DNA from 3 places in the Pseudoalteromonas sp. PSi26 genome. Region 2 is predicted to be linked to each of the others. Evidence: predicted binding sites of a transcription regulator. Region 2 holds the regulator's gene; each other region holds the start of a gene.
The links. Region 2 encodes sigma-54, which starts transcription at its own class of promoters, with help from an activator protein. Its sites were predicted from a motif close to GTTGGCACGNNNNTNGNNT; they were not measured.
Positions count from the first base shown of each region.

Region 1: the regulator sigma-54 is predicted to act here: its motif matches at 5,922-5,940, upstream of ACFI34_RS01470 (ferritin-like domain-containing protein).
Region 3: the regulator sigma-54 is predicted to act here: its motif matches at 6,058-6,076, upstream of ACFI34_RS17145 (EF-hand domain-containing protein).

Region 1 covers NZ_JBHNYT010000001.1:317,863-325,632, reverse strand. Annotated here, with positions in the region: gene ACFI34_RS01490 (RNA polymerase sigma factor) at 10-582, shown strand; gene ACFI34_RS01485 (FecR family protein) at 579-1,655, shown strand; gene ACFI34_RS01480 (TonB-dependent receptor plug domain-containing protein) at 1,665-4,700, shown strand; gene ACFI34_RS01475 (ExbD/TolR family protein) at 4,789-5,184, opposite strand; gene ACFI34_RS01470 (ferritin-like domain-containing protein) at 5,437-5,880, opposite strand; gene ACFI34_RS01465 (LysR family transcriptional regulator) at 6,055-6,993, opposite strand; gene aceK (bifunctional isocitrate dehydrogenase kinase/phosphatase) at 7,010-7,770, opposite strand, start outside.
Region 2 covers NZ_JBHNYT010000016.1:70,078-77,847, reverse strand. Annotated here, with positions in the region: gene lptB (LPS export ABC transporter ATP-binding protein) at 1-582, shown strand, start outside; gene ACFI34_RS15935 (RNA polymerase factor sigma-54) at 652-2,151, shown strand; gene hpf (ribosome hibernation promoting factor) at 2,178-2,465, shown strand; gene ptsN (PTS IIA-like nitrogen regulatory protein PtsN) at 2,470-2,922, shown strand; gene rapZ (RNase adapter RapZ) at 2,942-3,787, shown strand; gene ACFI34_RS15915 (HPr family phosphocarrier protein) at 3,831-4,103, shown strand; gene mgtE (magnesium transporter) at 4,212-5,570, shown strand; gene ACFI34_RS15905 (YgiQ family radical SAM protein) at 5,639-7,770, opposite strand, start outside.
Region 3 covers NZ_JBHNYT010000020.1:6,578-14,347, forward strand. Annotated here, with positions in the region: gene ACFI34_RS17110 (LysM peptidoglycan-binding domain-containing protein) at 1-702, opposite strand, end outside; gene def (peptide deformylase) at 822-1,328, shown strand; gene fmt (methionyl-tRNA formyltransferase) at 1,350-2,303, shown strand; gene rsmB (16S rRNA (cytosine(967)-C(5))-methyltransferase RsmB) at 2,296-3,591, shown strand; gene trkA (Trk system potassium transporter TrkA) at 3,677-5,053, shown strand; gene ACFI34_RS17135 (EF-hand domain-containing protein) at 5,121-5,336, opposite strand; gene ACFI34_RS17140 (EF-hand domain-containing protein) at 5,417-5,629, opposite strand; gene ACFI34_RS17145 (EF-hand domain-containing protein) at 5,767-5,979, opposite strand; gene ACFI34_RS17150 (flagellar brake domain-containing protein) at 6,440-7,102, opposite strand; gene ACFI34_RS17155 (TrkH family potassium uptake protein) at 7,139-7,770, opposite strand, start outside.

The sequences.
Region 1 (7,770 bases), on a different contig from region 2:
TTACCAAGCATGACCAAAAAGAATAAATTTGCGTCAACATTTGTTGATATTTCAAGCCAACTTAAACGCTTTGTTTCTCGAATTGTACAGCCCGATGATGTAGACGACATTGTGCAAGAAACATTTATTAAAAGCTACGAGGCTGATTTAAAACAAGATATTCAATATACCCGTAGTTACATGTTAAAAACCGCTAAACATTTAGCATTAAACCATGTTGCTAAGTGGGACAACAAATTTAATGATTCGCTAGACGACGATAGTGAATTACCTGTGTTGCTAAAGTCAATGCAGCTCGAAGACGAATACACGTCGAAAGAACGTTTTTTACTGTTTTGTAAAGCAACAGAGCAATTAAGTCCATCAACCCGTAAATGTTTTATACTAAAAAAAGTATATGGCATGAGCCAAAAAGAGATCGCAAGCGAGATGCAGCTTAGTCAGAGTACTGTTGAAAAACACATTGCTAAAGGGTTATTAAAAACCATGCTTTATATGCGCGAACACGATCAAAGCCACGTGGCGAAAACTAATAACGACAATTCTCTTCATCCGTTAACAGTAAAGAGGGTTGCAAAATGAGTAATGTTCATCAATTTACTTCAAAAGATTTAATATTAGAAACAGCATGTAACTGGATCAGTGCCATTGACCGCGGCTTATCAAAAGATGAAAAAGAGCAGTTTACACTGTGGATGATGCAAAGTAACGCCCACCAAGATGCGGTTTACGAGCTGGCCCATTTATGGGATGAACTATCTGTTTTAAACGAGCTTAGTCATTTATTTCCTCATCGTAATAGTAAGCAACCGAAAAAAAAATGGCTGGTTACAACGTCTATCGCAGCCAGTTTATTTGCAGCACTTATGGTGTGTAGTTATTTATTAATTAATTTAGAAAACGGTTACAGCCAACAGTTAGCAAAAGTTAATTACACTAAAATTTATAAAACTAAAGTTGGCGAGCAAGCAACTTACGCATTACCCGACGGCACTATTGTGCAATTAAATACAAATAGTTTATTAGAAGTCGCTTACAGCAAAGGCCGTAGACAACTATTGCTCAATAGAGGTGAAGGTCGTTTTAACGTTGCTAAAGATGCATCTCGCCCATTTAGTGTAATGGCTGGCAATAAAAGTTTTACAGCATTGGGTACTGTGTTTAATGTTCAGCGCAATACATCTTCAGACTTAGAGCTGGTGGTAACTGAGGGCAAAGTAATGATCACCGATCCGAGTGTGGCGGTGGATGCCAGTGACTTTAAAGCCTATCAATTAGCTGATAAAAACGCAGAAAAAATACGCCAAATTAATGCCAGTATTGTTACATCTGGCGAAAAGGCCGTTATAGAAAAAAGCATCACTAAGCCAATAACCCAACTTTCTATTGATGATGTTGAACGTGATTTAGCTTGGCAAAATGGCATGCTTGTTTTTAACGGTGAATCGCTTAGCGACGCTTTAAATGAAGTGAGCCGTTATACTTCAACACGTTTTAAATTATCGTCTGAAAAACTTGCGTCTATAAAAGTAGCCGGTGTGTTTAAAGCTGGTGATGTGACTGGTTTGCTAGAAAGTTTACACACTAACTTTTCTATTAACCATGAACGCCAAGGTAAACACACAGTAACGCTTACGCAAAATACAAAATCATAAGAAGCAGCTATGCAAATCAGACATATGTTAGATAAAGTTGCATCTTTAAATCCTGCACGTAAAAAAAAGATTAAAAAAAAGAAACAAAACCATAGAGGATTTTTGTTTGCCAGCTGTTTATATACAGTGCGCAGTAGCCAATTGCATTTATTGAGTGGTTTATGTGTGTTTGCACCCGCTATGTTTAGCCTAAGTGTGCAAGCCGCAAGTCAAACTACCGGGCAAATGGTGCAATTTGATATAAAAGCGCAGCGAGCAGACAAAGCCTTAATTGAATTTGCTAAACAAACCAAGCAAACCGTGGTGTTTTCATACGAGTTAGCTAAAGAATATGAAGCGAATTCTGTCTATGGATTTTATACCCAACTAGATGCGCTGGAGGCATTGCTAGTGGGGACTGAGCTCGATGCGGTTGTTGATCAAAATGGATTACTGAGTATAAAACTCAAACAAATCAACAGGAATGATAACAACATGATGAAGCTTTCAGCAGTCAGTGCAGCAGTATTACCGGCATTACTGGCGGTAAATTCTCAAGGTGTAAATGCAGCAGAAGACGTTGCTCAAGAAAAAATCGAAAAAATTGCAATTGTTGGTAGCCGGGTAGCAGGACGTTCGGTTGAAGATTTACCCGTTCCGGTCGATATTTTAAGTGCTGAAGCACTTGAAAATACAGGCCAGACTGAAGTGGGTCGTATGCTACAAGCAATTGCGCCTTCATTTAATTTTTCAAGTTCATCTATTAGCGACGGTACCGATGCATTAAGACCTGCAACGTTACGTGGTTTAGGTCCCGATCAAACATTGGTGTTGATCAACGGTAAACGTCGTCATCAAGCTAGTATTATCCATATTAATACATCGGTTGGTCGTGGTACTGCCGGTACCGATATGAATGCTATACCGGCATCTGCTATTAAGCGCATTGAAGTACTTCGCGATGGTGCGGCTGCTCAATATGGGTCTGATGCAATTGCTGGTGTTATCAACATTGTATTAAAAGATGGTAGTGAAGGTGGCAAAGCAGCCATTAACTACGGTGAATACTCTGAAGGTGACGGCGAAACAGTTAACGTTGACTTCAATAAAGGGTTTGCACTGGGTGACAATGGTTATTTAAATACAACGATTAACTACCGTGACCGTGCACCAACTAATCGTGCGGGTTTGCATGGTTCGTGTCAGTTTTACGGCTGTGAAGAACTCAGCGATGGGACTTTACTGGCAGGTGATCCGCGTGAATTAACAGCCGATCGTAATACATTTAGAATTGGTGATGCTGATTCGCAACAGTTTGGTTTAACAGTAAATACGGGTTATGAACTAGGCGATGGCGAATTATATGGGTTTATCACATACTCAACGCGCGATAACGAATCGGCCGCGTTTTTCCGTCACAATGCTAATGCGGGTGGCAACCCGGTATTACAAGATGGCGACGCAACAATTCCACTTGGCTTTTTACCAAAAATAAATACCACCATTGATGATATTTCTTACAACTTTGGTTACAAAACAGAGTTTGATAACGACTCAAGCCTTGATTTATCGTACACGTACGGTGAAAACAGTATCGACTACACAACGAGCGATACAATTAACGCGTCATACGCTAACTTTTTACGTTACGAACAGGGCCTAAGCGCGGCTGACATTCGTGCGACTATCCCGCGTGAAGCGTATGCTTATGGCATGGAATTGTCTCTGCAAACAATTAATTTAGATTTCACTCAAAACTTTGACGATTACTCGCTAGCAATGGGCGCAGAAATGCGTACCGACGAGTACCGTATTTTAGCAGGTAATGAGTATGCTTATCGTGACTACGATACAAATAACGGCGTAAGTATTTACAGCGGTTTAAGCGGCGGTGTTGGCAGCGAAAATGCTTCTGGTGGCACGCAAGGCTTTGGTGGTTCGTCACCTGCATCTTCAGTAGATGAGTCACGCGATGTAATTTCGTTTTACTTAGACGCTGAAGCATATGTTATTGAAGACGTTATTTTATCGGGCGCACTTCGTTACGATAACTACAAAGGCTTTGGTGATACGGTTAACTTTAAGTTAGCAGGTAACTGGGCAATTACAGACGATATTTCATTACGTGGCGCATTAAGCTCAGGCTTTAGAGCACCATCTATGCAACAGCTTTACTTTAACAACATTAGTACACAGTTTGTTGTAGGTCCAAATGGCACATTAGTAGCCGAAGAAGTGGGCACGTTTAGAAACGACTCAACACTGGCGCAAAGTTTAGGTATTCCAAAACTTAAAGAAGAAAAGTCTCAAAACCGTAGCTTAGGTATTGTGTATAACGTTACAGACAGCATTAACGTAACGGTAGATTACTACTCAATCGATATTGATGACCGAATTGTTATTAGTAACCGTTTAGGTAAAGGGCTTTCTACTAGTTTAGACGCAGCGCTTGTTAGCTCTGGTGCGGGTGCAGGCCAGTTTTTCTTAAACGGTGCAGACACAGAAACCAGCGGTATAGATTTTGTTGCAACCTACAACACTGAAGGATTTGGTGGCACACTTGATTTTACCCTTGCTGCAAACTTTACAGAAACTGAAGTTGTTTCGTTATTTACACCATCAGGTTCTGGTCTTGAAACTGTGCCAGTTGAAAGCGTGTTTTCAGATCAAGAAATTTCGATTATTGAAGAATGGCAACCAGAAGATCGTATTAACTTAAGTGCGCTTTATCAAAACGAAGACTGGACAATTAACCTGTCGCTTAATCGTTTTGGTGAATACACAGTTGAAGACGGTGGCCGTCAAACATACGGTGCCGAAATACTAACAGACGTAAAAGTTAATTACTTCATTAACGAAAACCTATCTGTGAATGTGGGCGCTAATAACTTGTTTGATGTATACCCAGACAAAAATGAAATTGGCAACTCCCGAACAGGCACAATTGTAGATGCTAACGGTAATACTGTTGTAAGTAGTAATGGTGTGTTTGAATACTCTCGTCGTTCAGCACCTTTTGGCTTTAACGGCGCATACTACTATGTAGGTGCAGAGTACCGCTTTTAATAAATAACTCTCCCTTTCGTTATTTAACTCAAAGGGCCGCAAGGCCCTTTTTTTGGTTTTATATTTAACACTGATTAGCTAACAGGCTTTAATCAGATACCAAGCTAATCGCGTAGTTATCATACTCTTTAATGTTATTCATCACAGTCATCAGCGTATTGTGTTTACTGTTTTCATCTGCTTTTATGAGCACAGAACTTATTTCATATTTAGCTGCAAACATGGCTAAGTTGTTCGACACTTGCTCCAAGTCAATTAACCTCCCTGAAAAGTAAACGCCATTATTTGCATCAATACTGAAAACTGCATTTTTACTTTGTTTTTCGATACTTGGTTTGTCTAATGGGCGATTTAATTCAATGGCGACGGGTTTAACAAATGAGGTAGTAACGATAAAAAATATGAGCAGTATGAACACAATATCAAGCATTGGGGTCATGTCTACGTCGGCGTTACTTTGCAGTTTAGCTGTTTTATTTTTCATATTGGACCTTACTATTTTAATTAAAGCTGCGGCGCCACAGCGAGGTTTTTAGGATCCTATTAACAAAGCTAGCACAGCTGAAAAATAATACAGTTAAATAAATATTCTAATAACATTAAATGTTTGTATAAATTATGTTTTGATATGTTGCTAAAACAGGTTGAATGATTTTAAAGCAATAAAAAACCCAGCCTATCGCTGGGTTTGTATAAGTAATAACCTATTGAGTATTTAAAGTATGATTCAGGTTATTTAGCTTTTTTGCATACGGCTCATTTCAGCATGACAGCTTTGCATTGTAAGAAGTGTTGCGGCAAGCGCGGCTTCACAATCGGCTGGTTGTGGTTTATCCATCGCTTCTTTAATTTCCGCTAAGGTTTTGTCCTCTACCTCTTCAAGCTCGCTTACATAGGTGCTGTCGTTGTTTGAACTAAACGTGGTAAGAAGCGCGGTGTATGCTCTGCGTACTTCAACAGCAAATGAAGAGCCTTCTTCTCGCTCGCCTTGCTCGTTAATAGCATAGGGTTGCAGGCGTTCAATACTTACTCTGCGCGCATCAATCATGCGCTGAAATAGTGCCCCAATGGCAGGGTCTTTAATATTCTCTTGTGCTTTTTGGTAAAAATCGATACCGCTGTTCATTACTTGAATGATGTCTGAAATATGATTAGCGTCTGTTCCTTGAAGGGTGTTCATAATGACCTCTTTAATGTTATGAATGAAACTTATCATAACTAAAGCAAGGGCCATTCCATTTTAAAAAGGTGATTTAAGTAACTGATATTTATATGTATATAGAGTTTATGAAAATAACTAGGCGAAAAAACACTATGACGCCTAGCAAATCTTACAAATAATCGTGTAATAAATTTATTTTAGTTCATCGGCCACTTCAGCTACTTTTTGACGAAGCCAAATATGGCTAGCATCTCTGTGTAGCAGTGGGCTCCAGATCATGTCTAACTCAAAAGGAGGAATAGGAAAGGGGGGCTCTAAAATTTTAAGACCGGCATCGTCTAAATAAATATTGGCCGCTTTGGATGGCAAAGTAGCCACTAAGTTTTGCTCTTTTGCCAAGTGAATGGCTACATGGTAGTTACGTGTAAATGTGGCAATGTTTCTATGTTTACCAAAATGAGCAAGTGCTTCATCAACCCAACCTAGCTTTTGCACATCTTTAGGATCCATACCAACGCCAACACCAAAGCCTGTTTTACTTACCCATATATGGCGCGCTTTTAGGTAGCTATCAAGACTGAAGTTTTCGATTATTGGATTATCGGCTTTTACTAGGCAGCAAAAGCTGTCTTTCCAAATACGCTTATGGTGAAACGATTGCGGCAAATTTTCAAAGCGGTTAATTGCCATATCTACTTTACCGTTTTCAACATCATGAAAGGTTACATCGCTTGGTGTGAGTATATCTAGCGTTGTATCTGGGGCTTCTTCGTGCAGTTTGCTCAGTAGTTTTGGTGCAAGTGTGCTGGCTGCATAGTCGCTGGCCATTATCCTAAATACACGTTTACTTTGGCTGGCTTCAAACTCTCTATTTGGTGCGAGAGTTTCTTCAAGTGTCATAAGTATGCCACGAATAACGGGCTGTAACTCTATGGCACGCTCTGTTGGCACCATGCCATCGCTAGTACGAACTAAAATAGGATCGTTAAAAAGGTTACGAAGACGCTTAAGGCCGTTACTCATAGCTGGTTGTGTAATGCTAAGCTGATTTGCAGCGCGTGTAACATTGCACTCTCGAAGTAGTGTATCGAGGTATACAAGTAAGTTTAAATCTATTTTGCTTATATTCATGTGTGTGTCCTTGCGCCTACCAGTGATGGATAAAACGCTGTGCTGTCGGGTACGGGTAAATATGATTTATTAGGCCATTTTTTATATTTTGTTGTGCCTGCTTCCAAAAGTTAACATCAATCAGTTCAGGGTGTGTGCTGATTAAAAACTGTTTGTATGTCGGGTTTGGTGTTACAAATGTGCAAAGTTGCTCAGGAAAAACGTCCTGCGGGGCAACAGAGTAGGTTTGCTCATCCATTAAGTAGTCATCATAGCTCTTGGCCTTGGGCAACGCTCTAAAATTCATGTCTGTTAAATATTGTACTTCGTCGTAATCATAAAAAATAATGCGCTTATGTTTACTTACGCCAAAGTTTTTTAATAGCATATCGCCAGGAAAAATATTAACCGCTATCATTTCTTTTAATGCTTGGCCGTATTCCTCTATTGCATCTGCAGCGCTTTCGTCGTCAGCATTTTCTAAAAATAAGTTCAGTGGCGTCATACGGCGCTCAATATACAAATGCTTTATGATCAGCCAATCACCTTCAATGACCATCGATGAGCCAATTGTTTTGTGCAGCTGCTCAAGTAAATTACTATCAAAGCGTGCTAAAGGAAATACGACGTTTGAATACTCTATTGTGTCGGCCATTCTACCAACCCGGTCATGGCTTTTAACGAGTTGATAACGTTTTAAAACTGTGTCGCGACCAAACGGTTTACTCTCACCAAACTTGTCTTTAATGACTTTAAATACATAACCAAAAGAAGGCAGGGTAAACACCATCATCACCA
Region 2 (7,770 bases):
ATTGTAGGCTTAGTCCCTAGCGACAAAGGCAAAATATCTATCGACGAGAATGATATTACGCTTTTACCTATGCATAGTCGTGCTAGATTAGGCATTGGCTACTTACCACAAGAGTCGTCTATATTTAGAAAGCTAACGGTGTATCAAAACTTAATGGCTATTTTAGAAACTCGAAAGGGGCTCACTAAGCAAGCCAGAGAAGATACACTGAATAATCTATTAGATGAATTTAGCATTCAACACATTCGCGACAGCAAAGGTATGGCATTATCGGGCGGAGAACGTCGTAGAGTGGAGATTGCACGTGCTTTAGCTGCAGATCCAAAGTTTATTTTGTTAGACGAACCATTTGCCGGTGTTGACCCTATCTCAGTATTAGATATTAAAAAAATTATTGAACACCTAAAAAACCGTGGTATTGGCGTATTAATAACAGACCACAATGTGAGAGAAACCCTTGATGTTTGTGAAAAAGCCTACATTGTTTCTCATGGGGAACTGATTGCTTCTGGTACCCCTGAACACGTATTAAATGATAAAACTGTACGCGATGTATATTTAGGCGAGCAATTTAGGCTGTAACATTTACGCCTTATTTATAAGCATCTGCTAGTATTAATTATAACAACTTAAAAGGATTGTTAGAGATACATGAGGCAATCACTACAGCTGCGCATGGGCCAGCAACTTACAATGACACCTCAGTTGCAACAGGCTATTCGCTTGCTGCAATTAAGCACATTGGATCTTCAGCAAGAAATACAAGAAGCGCTCGACAGCAACCCATTACTTGAGGTTGAGGAGCAAGACTATGCCGATGACCTTGCGGGCAAAAATGAGCAAAAAGCGGATAACGATGAAGTTACAGTAAGCGCATCTGCCGATGAAGCCCCCAGCGAGTTCGAACAAGACAGTGGTGAAGCCCTTGCTAAAGATACCGTAAGTGACGACATGGCAATGGACGTTAGCTGGGATGAGTACATGAGTGCAGCCCCTGCATCCTCTTCAGGCCCAATGCCTGAAGATGAGTCTATATATCAGGGCGCATCAACTGAAACGCTTCACGAGTACTTAATGTGGCAATTACAATTAACGCCATTTAGCCCTACAGATGAAGCCATTGCTATTGCAATAGTTGAAGCGGTGGATGATTCAGGCATACTGACACTCAGTTGCGAAGAGATTTTAGAGAGCTTTAATCAAGATAACGACGATGACGTTGAGGTTGAACTTGATGAAATAGAGGCGGTTTTAAAGCGCATTCAGCTATTTGACCCAGTGGGTATTGCAGCACGAAGCTTACAAGAATGTTTATGTATTCAGTTAAATCAGTTTGATAAAGGCACCCCTTTTATTGATGAAACAAAAATGATTTTAACCGAGCACATAGATTTGTTAGCTGCTCGCGACTACCGTACATTAATGAAAAAAACGAAGCTCAAAGAAGATGAGCTTAAAGAAGTAATGACACTTATTCATACGCTTAATCCAAAGCCTGCAGACACAATAGTGCGAGAAGAGTCTGAGTATGTAATACCTGATGTGTCGGTTAAGAAAATTAAAGGCCGCTGGGTAGTTGAACTAAACCCAGACAGCATGCCAAAAATTCGTGTAAACAGTCAGTATGCTGCAATGTCGCGTACAGTTAAATCGAGCGGTGATAGCCAATTTATTCGCTCACATTTACAAGAAGCTAAATGGTTTATAAAAAGTTTAGAAAGCAGAAACGACACGCTTTTAAAAGTGACAAACTGTATTGTAAAGCAACAACAAGGCTTTTTTGAACACGGCCCAGAAGCCATGAAACCTATGGTTTTAAATGATGTTGCCGAAATGGTAGAAATGCACGAATCAACAATTTCGCGTGTAACTACTCAAAAGTATATGCACACACCGCGTGGAATATTTGAGCTTAAATACTTTTTCTCAAGCCACGTAAGCACCGAAAATGGTGGGGAATGTTCATCTACAGCGATACGTGCACTTATTAAAAAATTAATCGCAGCAGAAAACTCAGCAAAACCATTGAGTGATAGCAAAATTGCGGATATATTGGCTGAGCAAGGAATTAAAGTAGCAAGACGTACAATCGCAAAATATCGCGAATCTCTTGCTATTCCACCGTCAAATCAGCGAAAGAGCCTGATTTAAGACGCTAAACAAAGAGGGTAATGCTTATGCAACTAAATTTAACTGGTCGTCATGTAGAACTAACTGATTCATTAAGAGACTATATAAATACCAAATTTGCGAAGCTAGAAAGGCACTCTGATCATATTAATAATGTTCATGTCATTCTTGATATAGAAAAATTAAATCAAAAAGCAGAAGCAACTATTCATGTAAGTGGTGCTGAACTATTCGCATCCACTGAACATCAAGATATGTATGCAGCGATTGATTCACTGATTGACAAGCTTGACCGTCAAGTCATTAAACACAAAGAGAAGCTTGCTCGACACTAATATGATGAAACTAAGTTCACTTATATGCCAGGACTGCAGCAAAGCTGCGGTCCTTTTTAATAGTAAAAAAAGAATTTTAGAGTTTATTAGCGAGCTTGCTCACGATAAATTACCGTATTTGTCTCAACAGGATATTTTAGGCGCCTTGTTAACTCGCGAAAAGCTAGGTAGCACAGGAATAGGAAGAGGCATAGCTATTCCACATGGTCGAATGAGCGGCGCACAAGAACCTTTAGCATTGGTGTTAGTAAGTGAAACACCGATTAACTTTGATGCTATAGACAATCGACCTGTTGATATTTTTGTTGCACTCATCGTACCTGATGGTGATAACCAGCAACACTTAAAGACGCTAGCAACGATAGCTGATAAACTAAAAAATAAAGAATTTTGCAAGCAGCTACGCTGTGCTAAATCGGACGCCGAGCTGTATCAAATTATTGTTGACCAATCTTAATAAATTTAAAAGGTGATTAATGGAGTTGATTATCATAAGTGGCCGTTCTGGTTCTGGTAAGTCGGTTGCTTTACGCGTTGTTGAAGATCTAGGTTATTATTGCGTAGATAACATCCCCGTAAATTTATTACCTTCTTTGGTAAGAAGCGTTTCTGATAACTACGATAAAATTGCAGTTAGTATTGATGTGCGAAATTTGCCAAAAGAGCAAGATGAATTTAATCACATCATTGAATATTTACCGGGTTTTACAAAACCAACACTATTTTATTTAGACAGTGAAGATCAAACATTAATAAAACGTTTTTCAGAAACAAGACGCTTGCACCCTTTATCAATCGATTCGCTACCACTTGATTTAGCTATAAAAAAAGAAAAAGAACTACTTGATGTGCTAACTACTCGTGCCGATTACATTATTGATACTAGCGATTTGAGTGTTCATCAACTCGCTGAATCAATTCGTGAAAAAATATTAGGTAAAAAAGACAAGCAGCTAATTGTCACATTTGAATCATTTGGTTTTAAACATGGCATTCCTAAAGAAGCAGATTACGTATTTGATGCACGCTTTTTACCTAACCCGCACTGGGAACCTGAACTAAAGCCACTCAATGGTTTAGACCAGCCAGTAAAAGATTATTTAGCTAGCCACAGCATTGTTCAAAAATTCACATGGCAAATACAAACCTTTGTGCAAACATGGCTACCTCATTTAGAACGCAATAACCGTAGCTACTTAACGATTGCTATTGGTTGTACTGGCGGACAACATCGCTCTGTATATTTAGCGCAAACAATTGGTGAAAGCTTTGCTGTTACGCATCCCAATGTAAAAATACGCCACAGAGAACAAGAAAAATAATTTACATAAACTAATAACCTGTTCAGCTTCGATAGAGTAATGTATGCGTATAGAAGACACTTTTTTAATACAAAATAAATTGGGGCTACATGCCAGGGCTGCGACAGTATTAGCCCAACTCGCTGTTAAATTTGATGCCTCAATCACTTTATTTCAAGATGACAAAGAAGCTGCTGGTGATAGTGTATTAGCACTGATGCTACTTGAAAGTAGCCAAGGTAAAGAAGTTAAAGTGGTATGTGAAGGACCTGATGCAGAACAAGCTTTAAATGCTATTGGAGAGCTTATTTCGCAACGATTTAATGAAGAAGAGTAGCGTTAATTTTTAACATTTAGATAAAATAACTATAATCAAAATAACTGGCTGCTAGGTCGTACTCCCCCACCCACTAGGTAACAGTTACAGTATATATAAAGGACGCCAATGCCCGAAGCTTTTGAACAAGACTACCCACTACAACAACTAAAGCAAGTGACTAAGTCACTTAATAGTGGCCAGTTTGTTCAAGTTAGACGCATGCTCGCAAAAACAGCCCCATGTGATACGGCTTTATTACTAGAATCCTCTCCACATAAAATTCGCCGATTACTTTGGCAACTTGTTGACCCTGATGTTCAAGGTGATGTACTAGAAGAATTATCAGAAGACGTACGTTTGGGCATCATAGCCCAAATGGAACCTAAGCATATTGCTGCCGCTACTGAAGACATGGGGCACGATGACTTAGGTGAAGTATTACGTAGTTTGCCTGACACTGTTTATCAAGACGTTGTTAGCGCCATGGACACCCAAGATAGAGAGCGCGCAACACAAGCGCTATCTTATCAAGAGCGTTCTGCCGGCGCACTCATGAACACCGATACGGTAACTATTCGTCCAGACGTTACCATTGATGTAGTACTGCGCTACATTCGACTTCGTGGAGAATTACCTGAAGGCACCGATGATCTGTATGTAGTAGATAAACATAACTGCTTTATTGGTGCTTTATCGCTGAGTACATTGCTGACTAACTCACCAGAAAAAATTGTTCGCGATTTAATGGATGAGGAGTGTGAGTCAATTCCTATATCTATGGACGAAAGTGAAGTTGCACAACTTTTTGAGCGCCATAATTGGATCTCGGCCCCAGTTGTTGATGACAACGATCAGCTACTTGGTCGTGTCACGATCGATGATATTGTTGACGTAATTCGCGAAGATGCCGAACATAGTTTACTGAGTTTGGCGGGCCTTGATGATGAAGAAGATACCTTTGCTCCTGTCTTAAAAAGCTCTAAAAAACGCTCAGTATGGTTAGGAGTTAACTTATTAACTGCGCTTGCGGCCGCCTTTGTAGCCAGTTTTTTTGAAAGCACACTCGATATCTTACCCATTTTAGCAGTGCTTAATGGCATTGTTCCTTCTATGGGCGGTGTTGCTGGCAGTCAATCACTTACGCTTGTTATTCGTGGTATAGCTGTTGGCCATATAAATCAAACCAACCAACGCTTTTTAATGATGAAAGAACTCGCTATTGGAGCACTCAATGGTATTTTGTGGTCATTGTTGATAGCGGGTGTCATTGCACTTTGGCAGTGGGACTTTATGCTCGGCGGCGTACTCGCTTTTGCCATGTTTATGAACTTAGTTGTGGCAGGGGTCGCTGGTGCAAGTATCCCTATTTTACTTAAAAAAATGAATATAGATCCCGCACTTGCAGGCAGTGTAGTGCTGACAACAGTTACCGATATTGTGGGTATTTTTGCCTTTTTAGGCACCGCTACCTGGCTATTAATATAAGTATAAAACTGTCACAAAAAAACGCGCAGTTAATGTATAGCTGCGCGTTTTTAGTTATCCAATAGAAGCTACCTGGCTTTTTGTCTATTTCCACCCACTTTAGGTTTTGTATTAGCCTTTTTAAATTGGCTAAATCCCGTATGGCGTGTAAGCGCTGGGCGACCACCTTTGCGGCCTTTATTAACGATTTTACCCGCTTTTTCATCGCGGCCTTCTTCTGGTACTAAACAATTTGGCCCTTTGCCAATTAAATTAGCCTTACCCATTTTACGAAGTGCTTCACGTATCATTGGCCAACCTGATGGATCGTGATAGCGCAAAATAGCTTTGTGTAATCTACGCTGGCGAGCTCCTTTTGGCACAGGCACTACTTCACTATTATTTTTAATATTACGCAGTGAGTTCATCTCGGTATGATAAATAGTGGTCGCATTCGCCATTGGAGATGGATAAAAGTTTTGCACTTGGTCCAACTTAAAGTCGTTAGACTTAAGCCATAAAGCCATGTTTACCATATCTTCGTCTTTCGTTCCTGGATGCGCAGAAATAAAATACGGAATTAAATACTGCTTTTTACCCGCTTCTTTCGAGTACTTATCAAATAATTCTTTAAATTGATCGTAAGCACCCATGCCTGGCTTCATCATTTTTGATAATGGGCCGTCTTCAGTGTGCTCTGGCGCTATTTTTAGATACCCGCCCACATGATGTGTCACCAGCTCTTTAACATAGCGAGGATCGCGTACAGCAAGGTCATAGCGAACGCCCGAAGCGATAAGAACTTTTTTAATGCCTTTTACATCACGTGCTTTTTTGTATAAATCGATTGTTGGCGTGTGATCCGTGTCCATATGCTTACAAATATCAGGGTATACGCACGATAACCGTCGGCAGGTACTTTCTGCTTTTTTGCTTGTACAACGTAATTTGTACATGTTGGCCGTTGGCCCACCTAAATCGGAAATAACGCCAGTAAAACCGGGCACTTTATCTCTGATCTGTTCAATTTCTTCAATAATGGACTCTTGCGATCGGCTTTGAATAATTCGCCCTTCGTGCTCTGTAATCGAACAGAATGAACACCCACCAAAACAGCCGCGCATAATATTCACCGACGTTTTTATCATGTCGTAAGCGGGGATTTTAGCGTCGCCATAGCTTGGGTGAGGAATTCGTTGGTAAGGTAATCCAAATACCGCATCCATTTCATGTGTTTCTAACGGGTAAGCCGGCGGATTCACCCAAATAGAGCGATCGCCATGACGTTGAAACAACGCTCTTGCACAACCAGGGTTAGTTTCTTGATGTAATATCCTTGAGGCATGCGCGTATAAAGGTTTGTTAACACTTACTTGCTCGTAGGCTGGAAGTTTAACATACGTTTTTTCCCATGGCTTAGGGCGCGCTGGCTGCACGGTAATAGGCTTTGCAGCTTCTGCTTTTAAATCAATACCAGCTTGTTTAAACTCAGACTTGCTACAGCCAACATCATCGGCTCCGTAAGGGTTTGGAATGGGGTCTATTTTACCTATTTTATCAATAGCTGTTGAATCACTCCCCCGCCAGCCAGGTAGTGGTTCTTTGCGGATAACAGCGGTACCACGGATATCTTGAATAGTATCCATCGTTTCGCCACCGGCAATACGGTGGGCAACCTCAACTAATGGGCGCTCAGCATTACCATAAATTAATATATCGGCTTTTGAATCAAACAAAATGCTACGGCGCACTTTTTCTTGCCAATAGTCATAGTGAGCAATCCTACGAAGGCTTGCCTCAATACCGCCAATAACAATAGGAATACCTTTATATGCTTCACGACATTTTTGAGAATAAATCATCACCGCACGATCTGGGCGTTTACCCCCTACGTTGTCAGGAGTATACGCATCGTCATGACGCATGCGCTTTTCAGCTGTATAACGGTTAATCATAGAATCCATGTTGCCGGCCGTTACACCAAAAAATAGGTTGGGTCTGCCAAGCTCCATAAATGCATCTTTTGTATCCCATTTAGGCTGAGCAATTATACCCACCCTAAACCCTTGCGCTTCAAGTACACGCCCAATTACGGCCATACCAAAACTTGGGTGATCAACATATGCATCGCCACTAATAATTATTATGTCGCAGCTATCCCAGCCAAGTGCATCCATTTCTTCGCGTGATGTGGGTAAAAATGGTGCGGTGCCATAACACT
Region 3 (7,770 bases), on a different contig from region 2:
CCCCTCCATTGCTGGCATTAAAAAATCACCTTGTTTAATTTCTCGTTTTACTGACTCAACACGTAATGACGACGGCACACCATTACTTTCATCGCCACTTCTAAACGCTCGCGCCATGCCAACGTACGATGCACGCGTTGCTAATACTTCGCCTGTGTTTAAATCTCTGTAGGGTTCACCCTCGTTGTAAATCGCATAAGCACCATGTACTTTTAAGTCACCTTTAACGTATAAAATATGGCCTAACGTTTGTGTTTTTGTGTTTTCGTTAGCACCTAACACATACGGCATATTTTTTATATCGTCGCTGTTAATCGCTTGCTCGTAACTTAAATAAGGTTTAATCATTTGCAAAGGTAAGGTGGTAATTGCATTCAACCCTTTTGGGGTAATACGTCCTTGAGGTGACAGCTTTCGGTACGCTTTATTAATAACTAAACGTGGATTTCCGTCAGCATCGTATATAAGTGCCAATGCATCACCCGGATAAATTAGGTGAGGGTTATCGATTTGCGGGTTCATTTGCCATAGTTCTGGCCACAACCATGGCTCATCTAAATAAATGCCAGATATATCCCACAACGTATCACCTTTTTTTACAACATACTGTTTTGGTGCATCTTTTTTTATTTTTAACACATCAGCAATCGCCCCAAAAGAGGTGCTTAGTGCCAGTATAATTGCAACTAACGGAAATTTCATTGAGCTTCCTTGTATTGTTTTTTCATTATTATTGCCCAAAACCTGTTAAAGGTGAACGTGAATGGCTAAAATAAGAGCATACAATACCCTAAATTAAGCACAAGTGAAAAAGGTAACTAATGGCTAGGTTAGAAGTTTTAAGATTTCCAGATGAGCGTTTACGTACAATAGCAAAAGATGTTGCAGACGTTGACGACCAAGTTCGCCAAATTGTAAAAGACATGCTCGAAACCATGTACGACGAAAATGGCATTGGTTTAGCCGCAACACAAGTAAATATCCACCAGCGTATTGTGGTTATTGATGTCTCTGAAGAGCGTGACGAACCACTGGTATTAATTAACCCGCAAATCATTAAAAAAGAGGGTTCAACGATTAGCGAAGAAGGCTGTTTATCAGTGCCTAACTCGTATGCAAAAGTAGACCGAGCAGAAACAGTTACTGTGGCCGCACTAAACGAAAACGGTGAAGAATTTGTGTTAGACGCAGATGAGCTATTAGCTATTTGTATTCAACACGAACTAGACCACCTTCAAGGCAAGCTATTTATTGATTACTTATCTCCATTAAAGCGCCAACGTATTCGTAAAAAGCTTGAAAAAGAAGCTAAGTTTGCAGCACAGTAATCAGTACCTTAGGAAAACTCAGTGATCCAACCATTACGCATAATATTTGCCGGTACGCCGGATTTTGCCGCACGCCATTTGCAAGCGCTAATAAATAGCGAACATGAAATTGTGGGCGTATATAGCCAACCAGATCGCCCTGCAGGTCGTGGTAAAAAATTAAAAGCGAGCGAAGTCAAAGCGCTAGCACTAGAAAATGACTTGCCTGTTTTTCAGCCTCAGTCATTAAAAAATGATGAGGCACTTGCAGAGCTCACCGCCTTAAATGCCGACATAATGATTGTGGTGGCCTATGGCTTAATTTTACCCAAAGCTATTTTAAATGCGCCACGCTTAGGCTGCTTAAACGTGCATGGTTCTATACTACCTCGCTGGCGTGGTGCTGCGCCTATTCAACGTGCAATTTGGGCAGGTGACGAGGAAACGGGCGTAACCATAATGCAAATGGATGAAGGCTTAGATACCGGCGATATGCTGCATATTAGCCGCTGCCCTATTAGTGATACAGAAACCAGTGCCAGTTTATATAACAAACTAGCAGAGTTAGGTCCTAGTGCATTAATCGACACCGTTAATAAGCTAGCTAATGGTGACATTACCCCTGAGCCTCAAAATGATGAGCTAGCTAACTACGCTAAAAAGCTCTCTAAAGAAGAAGCAAATATAGATTGGTCTATGAGCGCCGTGCAAATAGAACGTAATATTCGCTCTTTTAATCCTTGGCCAGTGTGTTTTACCCAAATGGGCGAACAAACCGTAAAAATATACCAAGCGAAAGTAGTTGATCAATCAGGTAAGCCAGGCGAAATTTTAACAAGTGATAAAAACGGTGTTGTGGTTGCCTGTGGTGAACACGCTTTAAGTATTACTCAGTTACAACCGCAAGGTAAAAAACCAATGGCAATTAGCGACTTTTTAAATGGTCGCAGTGACTGGGTTAGCCCTGGCACACTATTAGGCGAAAATAATGAATAAAGTACAAAACGTACGAGCGCTAGCCGCTGAGACTTTATATAACGTGGTTGATAAAGGCGCTTCGCTTAATCAAGAACTACCATTTGCAAGCCAAGGTTTACCACCAAAAGACAAAGCACTGTTACAGCAAATTTGTTATGGCGTATTACGCTACTTACCTAGCCTTGAAAACTACTGCCAACATTTAGTAGAAAGCCCACTAAAAGGTAAACGCAGAATTTTTCAGTTTTTACTCTACGTAGGTATTTATCAATTGCAGCACATGCGCGTTCCACCGCATGCAGCAATAAGCGAGACCGTAAATGCACTGGGTCAAATGCGCGCACTAGGATTAAAAGGGTTAATAAATGCTATTTTACGTAGCTTTCAACGCCAGCAAGCAGAGCTTGAAGAAAAAGCAAAGCTTATTCCAGTGTGTTTATACAACCACCCCAATTGGTTTATTAAACAGGTAAAAGAAGCCTACCCAGAAAACTGGGAAGCCATACTTGAAGAAAACCAGCAACAAGCGCCAATGTGGTTACGTGTAAATCAATCACAATTTAGCACGCAAGAATACAGCGATATGCTAACGGCTAACGATATAGAACATACATTAAACCCAAACTTTATAGATGGGATTAAACTAGCCAAGCCGCGTGATGTTTTTTCACTTCCTGAGTTTGATACGGGTGCTTGCTCAGTGCAAGATGCAGCAGCGCAGTTAGCTGCTCGCTTTTTAGAGCCAAAAGATGATGATGTTATTTTAGATGCCTGTGCAGCACCTGGCGGTAAAACATGCCATATATTAGAGCTTGCCGACGCCGACGTACTTGCACTTGATAGCGATGCCACTCGCCTTGAACGCGTAAAGCAAAACTTAACCCGTATAGGTTTAGGTGCCGACCTACAATGTGGTGATGCATCGCAACCGCACACATGGTGGGACGATGAACAGTTCGATCGTATTTTATTAGACGTGCCTTGTTCAGCAACCGGCGTTATTCGTCGCCACCCTGATATAAAATGGCTACGTCGTGCATCCGACATTGAAGACTTAGCCGCACTACAAGGCGATATACTCAATAGCATTTGGCCTCTACTCAAGCCTGGTGGTACATTGGTATATGCAACATGTTCGGTTCTTCCAAAAGAAAACCAACAACAAGTTGCTAAATTTTTAGCTAATAACGATGACGTAGAGCATATTCCACTGCATGATAAAGACACCCTCACCACACCAGGTTTACAGCTACTTCCGGGTGAAAGTGATGGTTTTTATTACGCTAAAATGGTTAAAAAAGCCTAGTTAAATAGGGCTTAATAACGCGTACAACAAGCCATTTTTAAATTTAAAAATGGCTTTTTATTACTACTTAATACACTGGTAAATAATGAAAATAATCATACTCGGTGCTGGACAGGTTGGCGCCACGCTAGCTGAAAACTTAGTAGGCGAACAAAACGAAATTACCGTTGTAGATATTGACGGTAACCGTATACGCGAACTGCAAGATAAATATGACCTCCAAGGTGTAATGGGGCACAGTGCCCACCCTGATGTATTGCGTCGCGCTGGTGCAGAGGATGCAGATATGATTATTGCGGTAACCAGCTCAGATGAAGTAAACATGGTGGCGTGCCAAGTGGCGTATAGTATTTTTAATACACCCACTAAAATTGCCCGAATTCGCTCTGAGCAGTATTTAAAATACCGTGAAAAACTTTTCCAAAACGATGATTTACCAATCGATCATTACATTGCCCCAGAAGCGTTAGTCACTAAGTATATTCGCCGCTTAATTGACTACCCTGGCGCATTGCAAGTATTGCAGTTTGCCGATGGTATGCTCTCGCTAGTTGCAGTAAAAGCCTATTACGGTGGTTTATTAGTAGGCTATGCCTTATCTGCATTAAAAGAGCATATACCCAATGTAGAAACTCGCGTTGCAGCTATTTACCGTCAAGGCAAAGCCATTAAACCGCTCGGTACAACCGTTATTGAAGCCGACGATGAAGTATTCTTCATCGCAGCAACCAAACATATACGCGCCGTAATGAACGAACTGCAGAAGCTTGAGCGTTCATACAAAAAAATAATGATTGCCGGTGGTGGTAACATTGGTGCAGGCCTTGCTCGCTCTCTTGAAAAAAATCACACCGTTAAGCTAATAGAGCGCAGTAAAGAACGTGCTGAACAGCTTTCAGAAATGCTCGACAATACGGTAGTATTTTGTGGCGACGCCTCCGATCAAGAACTTCTTTCTGAAGAACATATCGAACAAGTGGATGTGTTTATTGCCGTTACCAACGACGATGAAGCCAATATTATGTCGGCCATGCTTGCCAAACGCATGGGCGCGCAAAAAACCATGGTGCTTATTCAACGTGGTGCGTATGTAGACCTAGTTCAAGGTGGCGAAATAGACATTGCTATATCACCGCAACAGGCAACAATTTCTGCATTGTTAACCCATGTACGTCGAGGTGATATTGTTAACGTGTATTCATTGCGTAAAGGGGCTGCAGAGGCTATTGAAGCAGTTGCTCATGGTGATGAAAATACCTCCAAAGTAGTTGGCCGTGCAATTGCCGATATAAAACTACCAGCCGGAACAACTATTGGGGCCATTGTGCGTAACGACGATGTACTCATTGCCCACGACGACACCATTATTATGTCGGGCGATCACGTGATTATGTTTTTAATTGATAAAAAACATATCAACGTAGTAGAAAAGCTCTTCCAAGTAAGTGCTATATTTTTATAACGCATTAAACACAAAAAAGCCGCTGAATATGGCGGCTTTAGTGGAGTATGATTGGGGTATATTGATATTACTGTACTTTGGCAAACTCTTCTTTAGAAAGCTCACCATTTCCATCTGTGTCTAAATCTTTAAAAATTTTCACTAGTTGTGAGTTTACTTTTGCCTCTTCCATGCTGATAACACCGTCACTGTTGCTATCAAACGATGCAAAGTCTACCGCTGCATAAGCTGCTGAAGAAGACGCTAAAACTAAAACCGCAAGTGTTGTATTTAATGTTTTCATAGTGATGTTCCTAGTAAAATGAGAAATCCTTTTCTAAGATCCCTGTCTGTGAAAAATAGCTAAACCAATACCGGTTAACTTTAAAATTTTGCAAACTCTTCTTTAGAAAGTTCACCATTGCCATCTGTATCTAGCTCTGTAAACTCAGCCATTAAATCAGTGTCTATTGCCGCTTCACTTGGGCTAATTGCACCACTGCCGTCGGTATCTAAACTGTCAAAATCTGATGCAGCAAACGCAGCTGAAGAAGACGCTAATGCAATAAGTGCTAATGCTTTGTTTAAATGTTTCATGACTTAATCCTTCAAAATTCTATTTAAAAAATGATTTAATTAACTCGTAAAATAGCTTCACTTCCTTGTTATCCTTTTTCGAAGGCTCCCTTGCCTACTTAGGTTGTCTTTGGCAACTCAGGATGCTTGTTATTTAATTAAGCTTTTGAAAACTCTTCTTTTGATAACTCACCGTTTTGGTCAGTATCGAGCTCTGAAAACATGCTCATTAATTTTGCATCAACCGATGCCTCAGCTTGGCTAATAGCGCCATTGCCGTCTACATCGAGTGTATTAAAGTCAGAGCCTGCAAAAGCGGCTGACGAAGAAGCGAGAGCGATAAGTGCTAATGTTTTATTAATGCGTTTCATAGTATGTATCCTTCAAGTTGTATGTGAGTGATTGGTACTTACTGTTAATCACGTTTTTCGATTAGTAAAACCAGACTATTACAACTTAAATGCCAATATTTATTAGTTAATATTTTTCAGTACCTTACGTGTTAAATACTGAAAAAAGTGCAAATTTAAGCATTATTTTTGTAGCTATTTAGCAACGCAGGTTTAGTTAAAATTGGTAAGTTAATAAAAATCAGTTAGTTAGGTTTCATATAAAAAACCACAAAGCCAGGCAACTTGAATAGTTAAGGATGTGTTAGGTATTGATCAGGTAAGTTTTAAACTGAACAAGGTGTAAAAATAAAATATAAAAATTTTGAATGCTATATCTCTGTTTTTATTTAATAAAAAATAATAATTTAAAGGCTGATAATTTATTTTCGTTCATAAAGTAAAAAGTCGCTATTTTGTTGCAAAATAGCGACATTAAAACCTAATCGGCATCGAGTTCTATCATAGCGGGGTCAATAAAGTGCTCTTTCATAAAAGCTTTCATCTCTTCTTTACTGGCTAATAACTTAATACCGCAACGCACGCCTGCATTATAATCTTTCACGCTGCACACTTCGCCTTCAAAGCCTTTGCTATTACTACCTAATACCACAGTGCATTGTGAGTCTTTGATGCTTTCTAGATCAGCGTCAGTTTTTACATCAAACATAGCCCCTGTTAGCGAAATATCTTTTATAACACCATCGAGTACCTTGTCATCGCTGAGTTTAAGTTTTGCAGGTAATAGAGTTGGAATGCGTGTTTGCGAACGTAAACTAAATAGCTGAACTTGCTTGGGGTAGTTTATAAAAATCAGCCTAACGGGGTGAGATGCAATAGATTTAATTTGCTGTCTAAACGCAATTATTTGTCCATCGTCACCTTCTATTAATGCCCTTACAACCACGGTGACGCCATCTCGTAAGTAATCATTTGCGCCCGGTAAACGTTTAGCTGTAGGAAAGTTTAAAATAATAAACTTTTCATCAAGCAAGCCTACCATTTCTGTTTTCACGCGCTTACTGCTAGTGGGTGTTAATATTTCTAAGTCAACTAAACTACCAACCGGTATATTATTTAATTTGTCTGCATGCGTTGCTGGCATATCCATTCCATAAACATAGTAGTAAAACGTTGTGTTTTATCCGCGCCAAAACGTAGGCGTAAATAACACAAGCAAAGTAAAAATTTCTAGTCGGCCAAATACCATTGCAATAGTCAGCAACCATTTAGCGCCGTCGGTTATTGCACCATAATGCGAGGCAACATCACCCAACCCTGGGCCTAAGTTATTTAAACACGCCGCCGTAGCCGAAAACGCCGTTATATTATCCATTCCCGTACCCATAAGCGCCAGCATAATAATAATAAATACTAAGGCATAGGCAGAGAAGAACCCCCACACAGCCTCTACAACCTTATCAGGCAATGCTTTACGGCCAAGTTTGATTGAATAAATAGCACGAGGATGTACTAAGCGGTTTAGCTCACGTACGCCTTGCAGGTAAAGTAAAAACACGCGTACCACTTTCATACCGCCCCCGGTAGACCCTGCACAGCCACCAATAAAGCTCGAAAATATTAATAAAATAGGTAAAAACAGCGGCCATGTTGAAAAGTTATCGGTAGCAAAACCCGCCGTTGTACTCATAGACACCGCTTGAAATAGTGCTTGGTCAAGGGTTTCATCACCATTGGCGTATATCTCGTTCGACGACAACACAGTGAAACAAATAACCACCAGCGCTAATTGAATGCATAAAAATACTTTAA